2 regions of the Streptomyces sp. NPDC091371 genome follow, and region 2 is predicted to be linked to the other one. Evidence: riboswitches for the same ligand, from Rfam matches in the RefSeq annotation. Region 2 holds a riboswitch; the other holds the start of a gene.
The links. A riboswitch is a leader RNA that binds a small molecule or an ion and turns the genes downstream of it on or off. The one in region 2 is predicted to bind ZMP and ZTP.

Region 1 (5,853 bases), on a different contig from region 2:
CCTCGCCGAAACCGGTGATGCAGTTCATGACCCAGCCGAGCTGCGCGTGCTCGGGCACGTGGCTCTGGACGAAGAGCGTGCAGCGCTCGGGGTCCAGGCCGGCGGCCAGGAGCTGGGCGGCGGAGAGCCGGGTGTTCGCGCGGAGGTCCTTCGGATCCTGCGGCATGGTGATCGCGTGCAGGTCGACGACCATGTAGAAGGCGTCGTGCGTCTCCTGCAGGGCGACGTACTGGCGAATGGCTCCGAGGTAGTTCCCGAGGTGGAACGAACCGGAGGTGGGCTGGATGCCGGAGAGCGCGCGAGGACGATCAGAAGCCATGGCCCCATTCTCTCAGGTGCGGGGGCGGGCTCGGGCCCGCCGCTGGCCGGAACCTTCCGTGGCCGCAGGCCCGCGGGGCGGCCGGCCACCGCCGGATGCCGGGGCCCGTCCCGGTACCCGGCGGTAGCGCGGTGGCCGGATCTCACCCCGACCGAGCGGCCGCCGCCGAGTGGGCCGGGGCCCAGCCGCTGCGCGGGGGCTGGATTTGGCTGCTGTCGTCCGCCAGGTGCGGCTGGATTACCCGTAGGGCAATTCCAGCCCCTCCGGCGTTTGAGGAGCGGGGGTCCGGGGGCAGAGCCCCCGGCAACGGCGCCGCGGGTCAGGACAGGGGGAGGCCCGGGGCCGGGAAGTCGGCCATCAAGGCCGTGACCTCGGCCCTGATCGCCCCGAGCTCGGCCTCGTCCCCCTTCGCCGCGGCCGCGACGGCCCGGGAGATCCACTCCGCGACCACCGGCATGTGCTCGGCCCCCAGGCCCCGGGAGGTCAGCGACGGCGTGCCGATCCGGATCCCCGAGGGGTCGAACGGCTTGCGCGTGTCGAAGGGGACGGTGTTGTAGTTGACCACGATGCCCGCCCGGTCCAGGGCCTTGGCCGCGACCTTGCCCGGAACCCCGCGCGAGGTGAGGTCCAGCAGGATCAGGTGGTTGTCCGTACCGCCCGAGACCAGGTCGAAGCCCCGCTCCAGCAGGGCCGCCGCCAGCGCCTTCGCGTTGGCGACGACCGCGTGGGCGTACGAGACGAAGGACGGCTGCGCGGCCTCGTGGAGCGCCACCGCGATGCCGGCCGTGGTCTGGTTGTGCGGCCCGCCCTGCAGGCCCGGGAAGACCGCCTTGTCGATGGCCTTCGCGTGCTCCTCCCGGCACATCAGCATCGCGCCGCGCGGACCCCGCAGGGTCTTGTGCGTGGTCGTGGAGATGACGTCCACGTGCCCCGCCGGGGACGGGTGCGCGCCGCCCGCGATCAGGCCCGCGATGTGCGCCACGTCCGCGACCAGGATCGAGCCCGCCTCCTCGGCGATCGACGCGAAGGCCGCGAAGTCGATCGTGCGCGGGAGGGCGGTACCGCCACAGAAGATGATCTTCGGCCGCTCGGCGAGGGCCAGCTCGCGCACCGCGTCGTAGTCGATCAGGCCGGTGTCCGCCTGGACGCCGTACTGGACGCCCCGGAACCACGAGCCCGTCGCCGAGACGCCCCAGCCGTGGGTGAGGTGCCCGCCCATCGGCAGGGCCATGCCCATCACCGTGTCGCCGGGCTTCGCGAAGGCCAGGTAGACGGCGAGGTTCGCCGGGGAGCCCGAGTACGGCTGCACGTTCGCGTGGTCCACGCCGAACAGGCCCTTGGCCCGCTCGATCGCCAGGGCCTCGACGCGGTCGATGTTCTGCTGGCCCTCGTAGTAGCGGCGGCCCGGGTAGCCCTCGCTGTACTTGTTCTGCAGCACGGTGCCGGAGGCTTCGAGGACGGCGGCGGAGACGTAGTTCTCGCTGGGAATCAGGCGCAGCGTCTCGGCCTGAAGGGTCTCCTCCGCCGCGACGAAGGACGCCAGTTCGGGGTCGGTCGCGAGAAGGGCGGGATGACGGTGGTTCGCGCTCATGGCGGCTCCTCCGGGGTCGATTTCGTATCTCGTCCCCGCGAGGCCCAGGCGAGCGGCCCTGTGTGCGGTCGTACGCGCACGACTCCCCCGGAGTTGGTTCTCCGTACGCCAGTCGCCGTGCGTACCGCCCACCTTAGCGGGCGCGCCACGAGAAAGGTTTCTCCGTCCGGTATACGAGCGAGGATGGAAAGTGACGCCACCCTCGTCACAGGCCTGACGGACGATCGGAGACCCCGTGTCGACAACTGCTGATGCCATCCGTTCCGCCGACGCGCACAGCGCGCACAACTACCACCCGCTGCCCGTCGTCGTCGCCTCCGCGGAAGGCGCGTGGATGACCGACGTGGAGGGCCGCCGCTACCTCGACATGCTCGCCGGCTATTCGGCCCTCAACTTCGGGCACGGACACCGCCGGCTGCTCGACGCCGCCCACGCCCAGCTGGAGCGGGTCACTCTCACTTCGCGCGCCTTCCACCACGACCGGTTCGCCGAGTTCTGCACCGAGCTCGCCGAGCTGTGCGGCAAGGACATGGTGCTGCCCATGAACACGGGCGCGGAGGCCGTGGAGACGGCCGTGAAGACGGCCCGCAAGTGGGGCTACGAGGTCAAGGGCGTCCCGGACGGGCACGCCAAGATCGTGGTCGCCGCCGACAACTTCCACGGCCGGACCACCACCATCGTCTCCTTCTCCACGGACCACGAGGCCCGCGACCACTTCGGCCCGTACACCCCGGGCTTCGAGATCGTCCCGTACGGCGACCTCACCGCGCTCGCCCACGCCGTCACCGAGAACACCGTCGCCGTGCTGCTGGAGCCGATCCAGGGCGAGGCGGGGGTCCTGGTGCCGCCCGCCGGATACCTGCGGGGCGTACGGGAGCTCACGCGCGAGCGGAACGTCCTGTTCATGGCGGACGAGATCCAGTCGGGCCTCGGCCGGACCGGGAAGACCTTCGCGTGCGACCACGAGGGGGTCGTCCCGGACCTCTACGTCCTGGGCAAGGCGCTCGGCGGCGGCGTGGTGCCGGTGTCGGCCGTCGTCGGCGACCGGGACGTGCTCGGGGTGTTCAAGCCCGGCGAACACGGGTCCACCTTCGGCGGGAACCCGCTCGCCTGCGCCGTGGCCCTGGAGGTGATCGCGATGCTGCGCACCGGCGAGTACCAGCAGCGCGCCGCCGAGCTCGGCGACCACCTGCACCGGGAGCTGAACCTGCTGGTCGGCGGGGGCGCGGTGACCGCCGTACGCGGGCGCGGGCTGTGGGCGGGCGTCGACATCGACCCCGCGCTCGGGACGGGCCGGGACATCTCCGAGAAGCTGATGGAGCTGGGGGTGCTGGTGAAGGACACCCACGGGTCGACGATCCGCATCGCCCCGCCGCTGGTGATCAGCAAGGAGGACCTGGACTGGGGGCTGGACCAGCTCAGGTCGGTGCTGTCCGCGTAGCCGCCGCTACAGGATCACGTGGGGCAGGAACCGGGCGTACTCGTCCGTGACCGGCCCCGCCGATTCGCGGATGCCGAGCCCCGCCGCCTCGTCCTCGACGACCCACGCGCCGAGCACCACCCGGTTGCCGTCGAAGTCAGGCAGCGGGGCCAGGCCCTGGAAGCAGTACCGCTCGTCCGGGTCCGGTACGAACGCCTCGCCGCCGGCCTCGTGGAGGGTGACGCCGGCGCCCTCGCGGCCCAGCAGCGGCTTCGCGACGTAACCGGTGGTGCTTGCGAGCTCGTGCGGGCCGTCGAGGTAGGCGGGCAGCAGGTTCGGGTGCTCCGGGAAGAGCTCCCAGAGGACCGCGAGCAGGGCCTTGTTGGAGAGCAGCATCTTCCACAGCGGCTCGATCCAGCAGGTGGTGCCGCTGCCGCCGCCGAGGTCGTACGTGCCGAGGACCATGGGGCCGAACTCGTCCGTGGCCAGCCACTCCCACGGGTAGAGCTTGAAACAGCCGCGGATGAAGCGGAGCTTGTCGTCCACGAACCGGCCGGAGAGGCTGTCCCAGCCGATCTGCTCGACGGACAGGGCGTGCGTGTCGATGCCGGCCTGTTCGGCGGTCTCCTGGAGGTAGGCGACCGTCATCAGGTCCTCGCCGAGCTCGTCGGTCTCGGAGTGCGCGAAGTGCAGCGGGCCGGGCGGCAGCAGTTCGGCCTGCCGGCGCCAGGCGTCGACGAGCCGCTCGTGGAGGGAGTTCCACTGGTCGGCGCCGGGGAAGCGCTCCTCCATCCAGAACCACTGCGGGCTCGCCGCCTCCACGAGGGAGGTCGGGGTGTCGGCGTTGTACTCCAGCAGCTTGGCGGGGCTGCCGGTGCCGTCGTAGCGCAGGTCGAAGCGGCCGTAGAGGGAGGGCTGTTCGGCGCGCCGCCGCCAGGACTCGGCGACGAGCCCGGCGAGGCGGGGGTCGGTGATGCCGAGGTCGGCGAAGCGGTCGTTGTCGACGATGTGCGCGGCCGCGGCCAGGCACATGGCGTGCAGCTCCTCGACGACGTTCTCCAGGGCCTCCACCTCGGGGAGGGAGAAGGAGTAGTACGCGCTCTCGTCCCAGTAGGGGCGCAGGGAGTCGTCGGGGTAGCGGGTCAGGGGGTAGATCAGGCCCTGTTCCTCGACGGTCTTCTGCCAGTCGGGCCGGGGCTCGATGGTGTGCCGCTTCATGTCCCGTGTTCCTCGCCCTGTCGCTCAGCCGCCGGAGGAACCGGAGCTGCTGTGGCCGCCGATGCCGCCCCGGGTGACGGCGGACTTGTCGAAGCTGCCGCCGCTGACCTTGCCCGCGGTGACGTAGCCGCCGTAGTAGTAGGAGCCGCGGCCGCCGCTCTTGCACTCCTTGTTGTTCAGGTGCTCCAGAGTGGAGCGGGACGCGCAGCGCTTGTCCGGCTCGTTGCTGCTGCCGCAGGCCACGAGCGTGGCCGCGAGCAGGCCCATGCCGCCGAGGGCGACCGCGCCGGAGCGCATGCGGCGCTGGTTGGTGTTGCTGCTGTCCATTTGTTGTGCTCCCCCTGGGACCCGGCGTACTGCGGGACAGATTGAAGTGCTCTCCCGGCAGCCGGGACGAGCGCGAGGCCCATCCGGTACAGGTGCAAGGCGTTCCGGGCCGCGTTGTGGTCGGCATTACCGGACCAGCCGCAGTCGGGGTTCTTGCACACGAACACAGCCTGGGACTCCCGGCTGCCGGGTGTGATGAAACCACACGCGGAGCAGCGCTGGGAGGTGCCGGGGCGGGAACCTTGTGCAGGGTGCCACCGCGCCGGACGGCCTTGTACGTCAGCAGCTCGACCGTGCGACCCCATGCCTCACCGCTGATGGAGCGGTTGAGTCCGGATTTCTGCGCGACGTTCTTCCCCGGCCGCTCAAGGGTTCCCCTGGCGGACTTGACCATGTTCGTGATGGTCAGGTTCTCCACCACGATCACACTCTACTTCGCGGCGATATCGGTGGTGATCTGGTGCTGCCAGTCCTGGCGCCTGCGCTTGGCTCTCGCGCGAAGCTGCTGGATCTGGTCGTAGGTGCGGTGCAGCCGCCGGGAGGCCTTCTCCCCGCGCTTGCGGGAACTCTTGCGGTGCGCAGCCCGCTGCTCCAGCCGGAGGGCCGAGTGCGTCCTTGACCAGCCGAGCCCCGGCGATCCTGTTCTCACCGTTGGCGCGCTTACCCACGGGCAGGTTCTTGGTCCATCGGAACCGAACCCGGCCGACCTTGGGGATGTTGACCACGCCCCAGCGCCGGTGGACGCGGGTGATGTTCAGGTGACGGCCCTGCGGGATGTCCACGGACATCACCGTCCGCAACCGGGCCTTGAAGTCAGGCGCGTCGGCGCGACCTTCCCAGCAGTTCTTCCACGCCTGGAAGTACGTCTTCAGTACAGCCTGCGCCGCCTGCGCCGGGAGGGCGCCGAGCCAGTCGATCTCTTTGCGCGCCTGGCGTATCGCAGTGTCGGCTGCCGCCAGGGAACGCTTCTCCTTGGGG
Region 2 (5,853 bases):
GGCAGGGACTGGGTCCAGCTGGCCGGGACGTGCCACCCCAGCAGGCTCAGGTCGGTCTTCTGGGCGGCGAACAGGTTGAGCTCGTTGCCCATCTGGTCGTAGACCAGCCAGAACAGCGTCGCGGCCAGGAAGAGCCACACGTCGGCCCGCAGCCGGGTCTTCTCCACCTTCGTGACCCACGACCGCGAGGACCGTGAGCAGGGAGGTGATGCTGTCGATGTCGAGCGCGTGCCCGGCGGCCATCAGCGCGATCAGCACGGCCGTGAAGACCAGGCCGTACGAGGACGTGCGCCGCACCCTGGTCCGCTCGGCGGGGGTCAGCCGGACCACCGGCTCCTCGCGCAGCTGCCGGGAGAGCCTGCGGCCGCCCAGCACGTACTGGACCAGGCCGAGGGCCATGCCGACGGCGGCGGCGCCGAAGCCGAGGTGCCAGTCGACCTCCTCGCCGAGGTAGCCGACGAGCGGGGTGCTCCTCCGATCCGTTGATCACAACTTCGGCCGTGTCCTGGTGGCTGTGCCCTCGTTGTACGGGGCAGAACGGTCCGCCGCATGGAGGCCGACCCATGAGAATCCGCCCCGTGCCCAGGAAGCGACGCGGGGTCCCCGCCCCGTCCGGGTCCATACCGGGCGGAGAGCGTCCGGCGGGGCGGCTGCCCCAGTCACCGAATCGCCGCACCCAGCGGCGGCACAGGCGGCAGGCACCGCACACGATGAGCACCCGAGCCGCAACGAGCGGCGCGGCACGCGGCCCACAGCAGGCGTCCAAACCCTGCGCAGTACACGCCGCCTTCCGGGCAGACCTGAAACTGAACGGCCCGCGCAGGAAGACCTAAGCTCATCTGCGACGCTGAACCGCTCCCACAGCCAGGACGAGGGTGGCGAGCCCTCGATGGTGCCGCCCGTTCGCGCTCGGTCCGGGGCCGCAGGCCCCGGGTGTGTGTGCGGCGGGCTCCTGCTGCTGCATGTCCATCGATCCGTTCACATGTCCAGTGGAGCCTCGGCTCTACCGGACACGGATCGGCCTTTCGGCCCCTGCCGGGGGAAACGGGACGCCCCCGGACCGAAGGGCCCGGGGGCGTCCGTCGTACGCGCAGCGGTGCGGCGGGGGTCAGAGGTCCGCGAGGTCCAGCCCGGCCTGGGCGGCGGCCGCCTGGACGGTCTGCTCCAGCAGCACGGCGATGGTCATCGGGCCGACGCCGCCGGGGACCGGGGTGATCAGCGAGGCGCGGGCGGCGGCCGACTCGAAGTGGACGTCGCCGACGTTGCCCTCGTTGTAGCCCGCGTCGAGGACCACGGCGCCCGGCTTGATGTCCTCGCCCCGGATGAACTCGGCCTTGCCGACGGCGGCGACCAGCACGTCCGCCTGCCGCACGATCGAGGGGAGGTCCTGGGTGCGGGAGTGGCAGTACGTGACGGTCGCGTTCTGCTCCAGCAGCAGCATCCCGGCCGGCTTGCCCAGGATCGCGCTGCGGCCGACGACCACGGCGTGCTTCCCGGTGAGGTCCACGTCGTAGGCGGCGAGCAGGCGCATGATGCCGCCGGGGGTGCAGGAGACGAAGCCCGGCAGCCCGAAGCCCATGGCGGCGAAGGAGTGCATGGTGACCCCGTCGACGTCCTTGCCGGGGGCGATGGCCTCGAAGGCGGCGCGCTCGTCGATGTGGTGCGGGACGGGGTGCTGGAGCAGGATGCCGCTGATCTCCGGGTCCTCGGAGAGCGCGGTGAGGGCGGCGACCAGCTCCTCGGTGGTGGTCTCGGCCGGCAGCTCCACGTGGCGGGAGGTGATCCCGGCCTTGGCGCAGCGGTTCTGCTTCATCCGGACGTAGGTCACGGAGGCGGGGTCCTCGCCGACCAGCACGGTCGCGAGGCAGGGCGCGGTGCCGGTGCGCTCGGTGATCTTCGCCGCGTAGGCGGCGGTCTGCTCCGAGATGCTGCGGGCGAGGGCGGTGCCGTCCATCAGCCGGGCAGAGGCGGTGGCAGTGGCGGTGGCAGTCTGGGCAGTCGTCACGGGGTCTCCTGAACGTCGCTGCGGTACGCGGTCGCGGTTCGCGGTTCGCCCAGGCGCGCGGCAGTCGACGCACCGGAGTACGCCGGGCCGCTCCCCGGTGGTGATCCACCCGAACGCCAGTCACGGCCCGCGTCCACTGTAGTCGACATATCCGCTGGTTCACCGGTGCCCGACCTGCGACGATCGACATATGACGCGCACTTTCGACCATCTTGTGGCGGAGGCCGAGTCCGTCTCCGTGGACGGCTGGGACTTCTCGTGGCTCGACGGCCGGGCCACCGAGCAGCGCCCCTCCTGGGGCTACCAGGGGCTGCTCCGCGAGCGCCTGGCCCGCGTCCGGTCCGCCCTGGACATCCAGACGGGCGGCGGTGAGGTCCTCGCCGGGGCCGGCCCGCTGCCCCCGCTGACGGCGGCCACCGAGTCCTGGCCGCCCAACATCGACAAGGCGACCCGGCTGCTGCACCCGCTGGGCGCGGTCGTGGTCGCGGACTCCGACGAGCCGCCGCTGCCGTTCGGCGACGAGGCCTTCGAGCTCGTGGCCAGCCGGCATCCGGTGACGATCTGGTGGGACGAGATCGCGCGGGTGCTGACCCCCGGCGGCACCTACCTGTCCCAGCAGGTCGGTCCGGCGAGCGTCTTCGAGCTCGTCGAGTACTTCCTGGGCCGCCAGCCGGAGGAGGTCCGGCGTGGCCGGCACCCCGACGACGCCGTGGCCGACGCCACGAAGGCCGGCCTCGAAGTCGTCGACCTGCGCTCCGAACGGCTCCGTACGGAGTTCCACGACATCGGAGCCGTGATCTACTTTCTCCGGAAGGTGATCTGGATGGTGCCCGGCTTCACGGTCGGGCAGTACCGGGACCGGCTGCGCGAGCTCCACGAACGGATCGAGCGCGAAGGCCCGTTCGTGGCACATACCGCTCGTTTCCTCATCGAAGCCCGCAAAACGGACCGATGAGGGGGGTGGACGGTTTCACGCCGGACAGGTTGCCCGCCCACAGCGTGGCGCAGGTCACTCAATTCAGCGCGTAACGAATCGACTCGAGCGTGCGATGAACCGACAGGTGTCCTCGCGCGGCCCGGAATACAGACCCCCTCGGGTCTGTTTCCCAAGTTCGCGCGATGATGTCCCGCCGATCCCTTATTTGCTCGCAACGAGAGGCTTCTTGTGTCGCTCAGCCCGTCCCGTACGTTCCCTCCGGAGATCGCCGAATCGGAGGCCCTCGTCGCGCTCGTCGAGCGCGGCCGCGAGCAGGGTCACATCAACGGTGACGACGTGCGCCAGGCCTTCGAGGCCGGCCGCATCCCGGTGGACCAGTGGAAGCGGGTCCTGCGCAGCCTGAACCAGGTCCTGGACGAGGAGGGTGTCGCCCTCCACGTCAGCGCCGCTCCCGCCACGAAGGCCGCCGCCAAGAAGCCCCGCAAGGCGGCCGCCGCCCCGGCCCGCACGGTCGCCAAGAAGGCCGCCACCCCGCCGCGCCCCATCGGCGCGCGCAAGACGGCCGCCACCAGCACCCCGGCCACGGCCACGGCGATATCCGCTTCGCCGGCCGCTGCCGCCGCCGACGACGAGGTGACGTCCGACACGGTCGCCGCCGAGCCGAAGAAGCGCACGGTCAAGAAGGCCGCCGCGAAGAAGACCGCGGTCAAGAAGACGGCCGCCGCGAAGAAGACCACCGCCAAGGACGCCGACGAGGGCGAGAACCCGGCCGTCGAGGGCGAGGACTGGGCTGCCGAGGACCTCGTCGACGAGGCCGAGGAGGAGACCCCGAAGGCCGGCGCCGGGCAGGGCTTCGTGCTGTCCGACGACGACGAGGACGACGCCCCGGCGCAGACGGTCATGGTCGCCGGCGCCACCGCCGACCCGGTCAAGGACTACCTCAAGCTCATCGGCAAGGTGCCGCTCCTCAACGCCGAGCAGGAGGTCGAGCTCGCCAAGCGCATCGAGGCGGGCCTGTTCTCCGAGTACAAGCTCGAAGAGGAGGAGGACCACAAGCCCGCGTTCAAGCGCGAGCTGGAGATCCTCGTCGAGGACGGCCGCCGCGCCAAGAACCACCTCCTCGAGGCCAACCTCCGCCTCGTGGTCTCCCTCGCCAAGCGCTACACCGGCCGCGGCATGCTCTTCCTGGACCTGATCCAGGAAGGCAACGTCGGCCTGATCCGCGCCGTGGAGAAGTTCGACTACACCAAGGGCTTCAAGTTCTCCACGTACGCGACCTGGTGGATCCGCCAGGCGATCACGCGTGCCATGGCCGACCAGTCGCGCACCATCCGCATCCCCGTCCACATGGTCGAGATCATCAACAAGCTCGCCCGTGTGCAGCGGCAGATGCTCCAGGACCTCGGCCGCGAGCCCACTCCGGAGGAGCTGGGCAAGGAACTCGACATGACCCCCGAGAAGGTCATCGAGGTCCAGAAGTACGGCCGCGAGCCGATCTCCCTGCACACCCCCCTGGGTGAGGAGGGCGACAGCGAGTTCGGTGACCTCATCGAGGACTCCGAGGCGGTCGTGCCGGCCGACGCGGTGTCCTTCACCTTCCTCCAGGAGCAGCTCCAGTCCATCCTGGGGACGCTCTCGGAGCGCGAGGCGGGCGTGGTCTCCATGCGCTACGGCCTCAACGACGGCCAGCCGAAGACGCTGGACGAGATCGGCCGCGTGTACGGGGTCACCCGTGAGCGCATCCGCCAGATCGAGTCCAAGACCATGTCGAAGCTGCGCCACCCGTCGCGCTCGCAGGTGCTGCGCGACTACCTCGACTGAGCCGGCCCCCGGCACACGACGCCCCCGCTCCGCCGATCGCAGGCGGGGCGGGGGCGTCGCCGTTGTCCGGGCGCTCAGGTCAGGCGGAAGACCGGCCCCCGCGGCATGAACGGCAGGGCGGACCCCTGCGGGATCAGGAAGGCGTGCTCGCGCCGGATCCGCAGGGTGTCGCACCAGCCGTCCGTGATCACCAGGACCGGGGCCCCGGGCGGGAAGTCCTCCGCCCGCTGGAGCAGGTCGATGCCCGGTTGCAGCACGGTGCCGCCGCGGCCGCGGACCCTGACCCGGCCGGCGATCTCGGTGGGCGGCAGATAGCCCGCGTCGTACGCCGCCGCGTCGCAGAACACGACCCGGGCGGCCGGTACGTCCCGGGCCTGCGCGTACGAGGCGATGGCGCCCAGTGCCTTGCCGAGCAGGGCGGTGTCCATCGAGCCCGAGGTGTCCAGCACCACCCCGAAGGTGCAGCGGGCCACCTCCTCGGGCGGGAAGTACCGGCCGGCGCGCGGGATGTCCGGGGTGGACGCCTGGCGGCGCGCGGGACGGGCGAACGACCGTACCGGCTCGGGCCTCGGCACGTACTCGTCGAACCAGCGGGCCAGCCGTGCGTCCCACGGCACCGGCGGGTGGGCCAGCGCCCGGATCTCCTGGATCAGCCCCGCGGGCAGCAGCCCGCGCTCCCCGTGGACGTGCAGGTCGAAGCCGTGGACCAGGCCGCGCCGGTAGAACTCGTCGAGGTCCGTGTACGGGCGCCGCGCGCCGTGCGCGAACGGCTCGCCCAGGATGTCCCCGGCGCCCTTGCCGCGCAGGGTCGCGAGGCGCCGCATCCGGCGCAGGTCGACGGTGATCCGGTCGTACACCTCCTCGACCGAGAGCCCCTGGAGCTCCGGGTCGTGCAGCAGACCCTCCGGCATGGTGCCGACCTGCATCTCCACCAGCCAGCCGTTGACGACGTAGTCCGCGGCGACGTTGTGCAGGTACGGGTCGCGGGCGCCGCGGCGCTCGCCGTGGCGCAGGGCGGCGTGCAGCATCTCGTGCGCCAGGATGAACCGCCACTCCTCGTCGTCGAAGGTGCGCAGCGGGTTGATGTAGA

Region 1: another riboswitch for ZMP and ZTP. It lies ahead of glyA (serine hydroxymethyltransferase); the one in region 2 lies ahead of AB0O21_RS15450 (bifunctional 5,10-methylenetetrahydrofolate dehydrogenase/5,10-methenyltetrahydrofolate cyclohydrolase).

What each region holds. Positions count from the first base shown of each region.
Region 1 is NZ_JBFBFP010000017.1:77,773-83,625, reverse strand. Features, by position in the region: gene trpS (tryptophan--tRNA ligase) at 1-319, opposite strand, end outside; gene glyA (serine hydroxymethyltransferase) at 639-1,910, opposite strand; ZMP/ZTP riboswitch at 1,946-2,036, opposite strand; gene rocD (ornithine--oxo-acid transaminase) at 2,146-3,351, shown strand; gene AB0O21_RS20160 (glutathionylspermidine synthase family protein) at 3,358-4,548, opposite strand; gene AB0O21_RS20155 (hypothetical protein) at 4,573-4,875, opposite strand; partial or broken gene AB0O21_RS20150 (transposase) at 4,920-5,853, opposite strand, start outside.
Region 2 is NZ_JBFBFP010000011.1:122,930-128,782, reverse strand. Features, by position in the region: gene AB0O21_RS15460 (hypothetical protein) at 1-167, opposite strand, end outside; gene AB0O21_RS15455 (hypothetical protein) at 194-454, shown strand; gene AB0O21_RS15450 (bifunctional 5,10-methylenetetrahydrofolate dehydrogenase/5,10-methenyltetrahydrofolate cyclohydrolase) at 1,109-1,954, opposite strand; ZMP/ZTP riboswitch at 2,046-2,139, opposite strand; gene AB0O21_RS15445 (methyltransferase domain-containing protein) at 2,196-2,960, shown strand; gene AB0O21_RS15440 (RNA polymerase sigma factor) at 3,171-4,763, shown strand; gene AB0O21_RS15435 (hypothetical protein) at 4,838-5,853, opposite strand, start outside.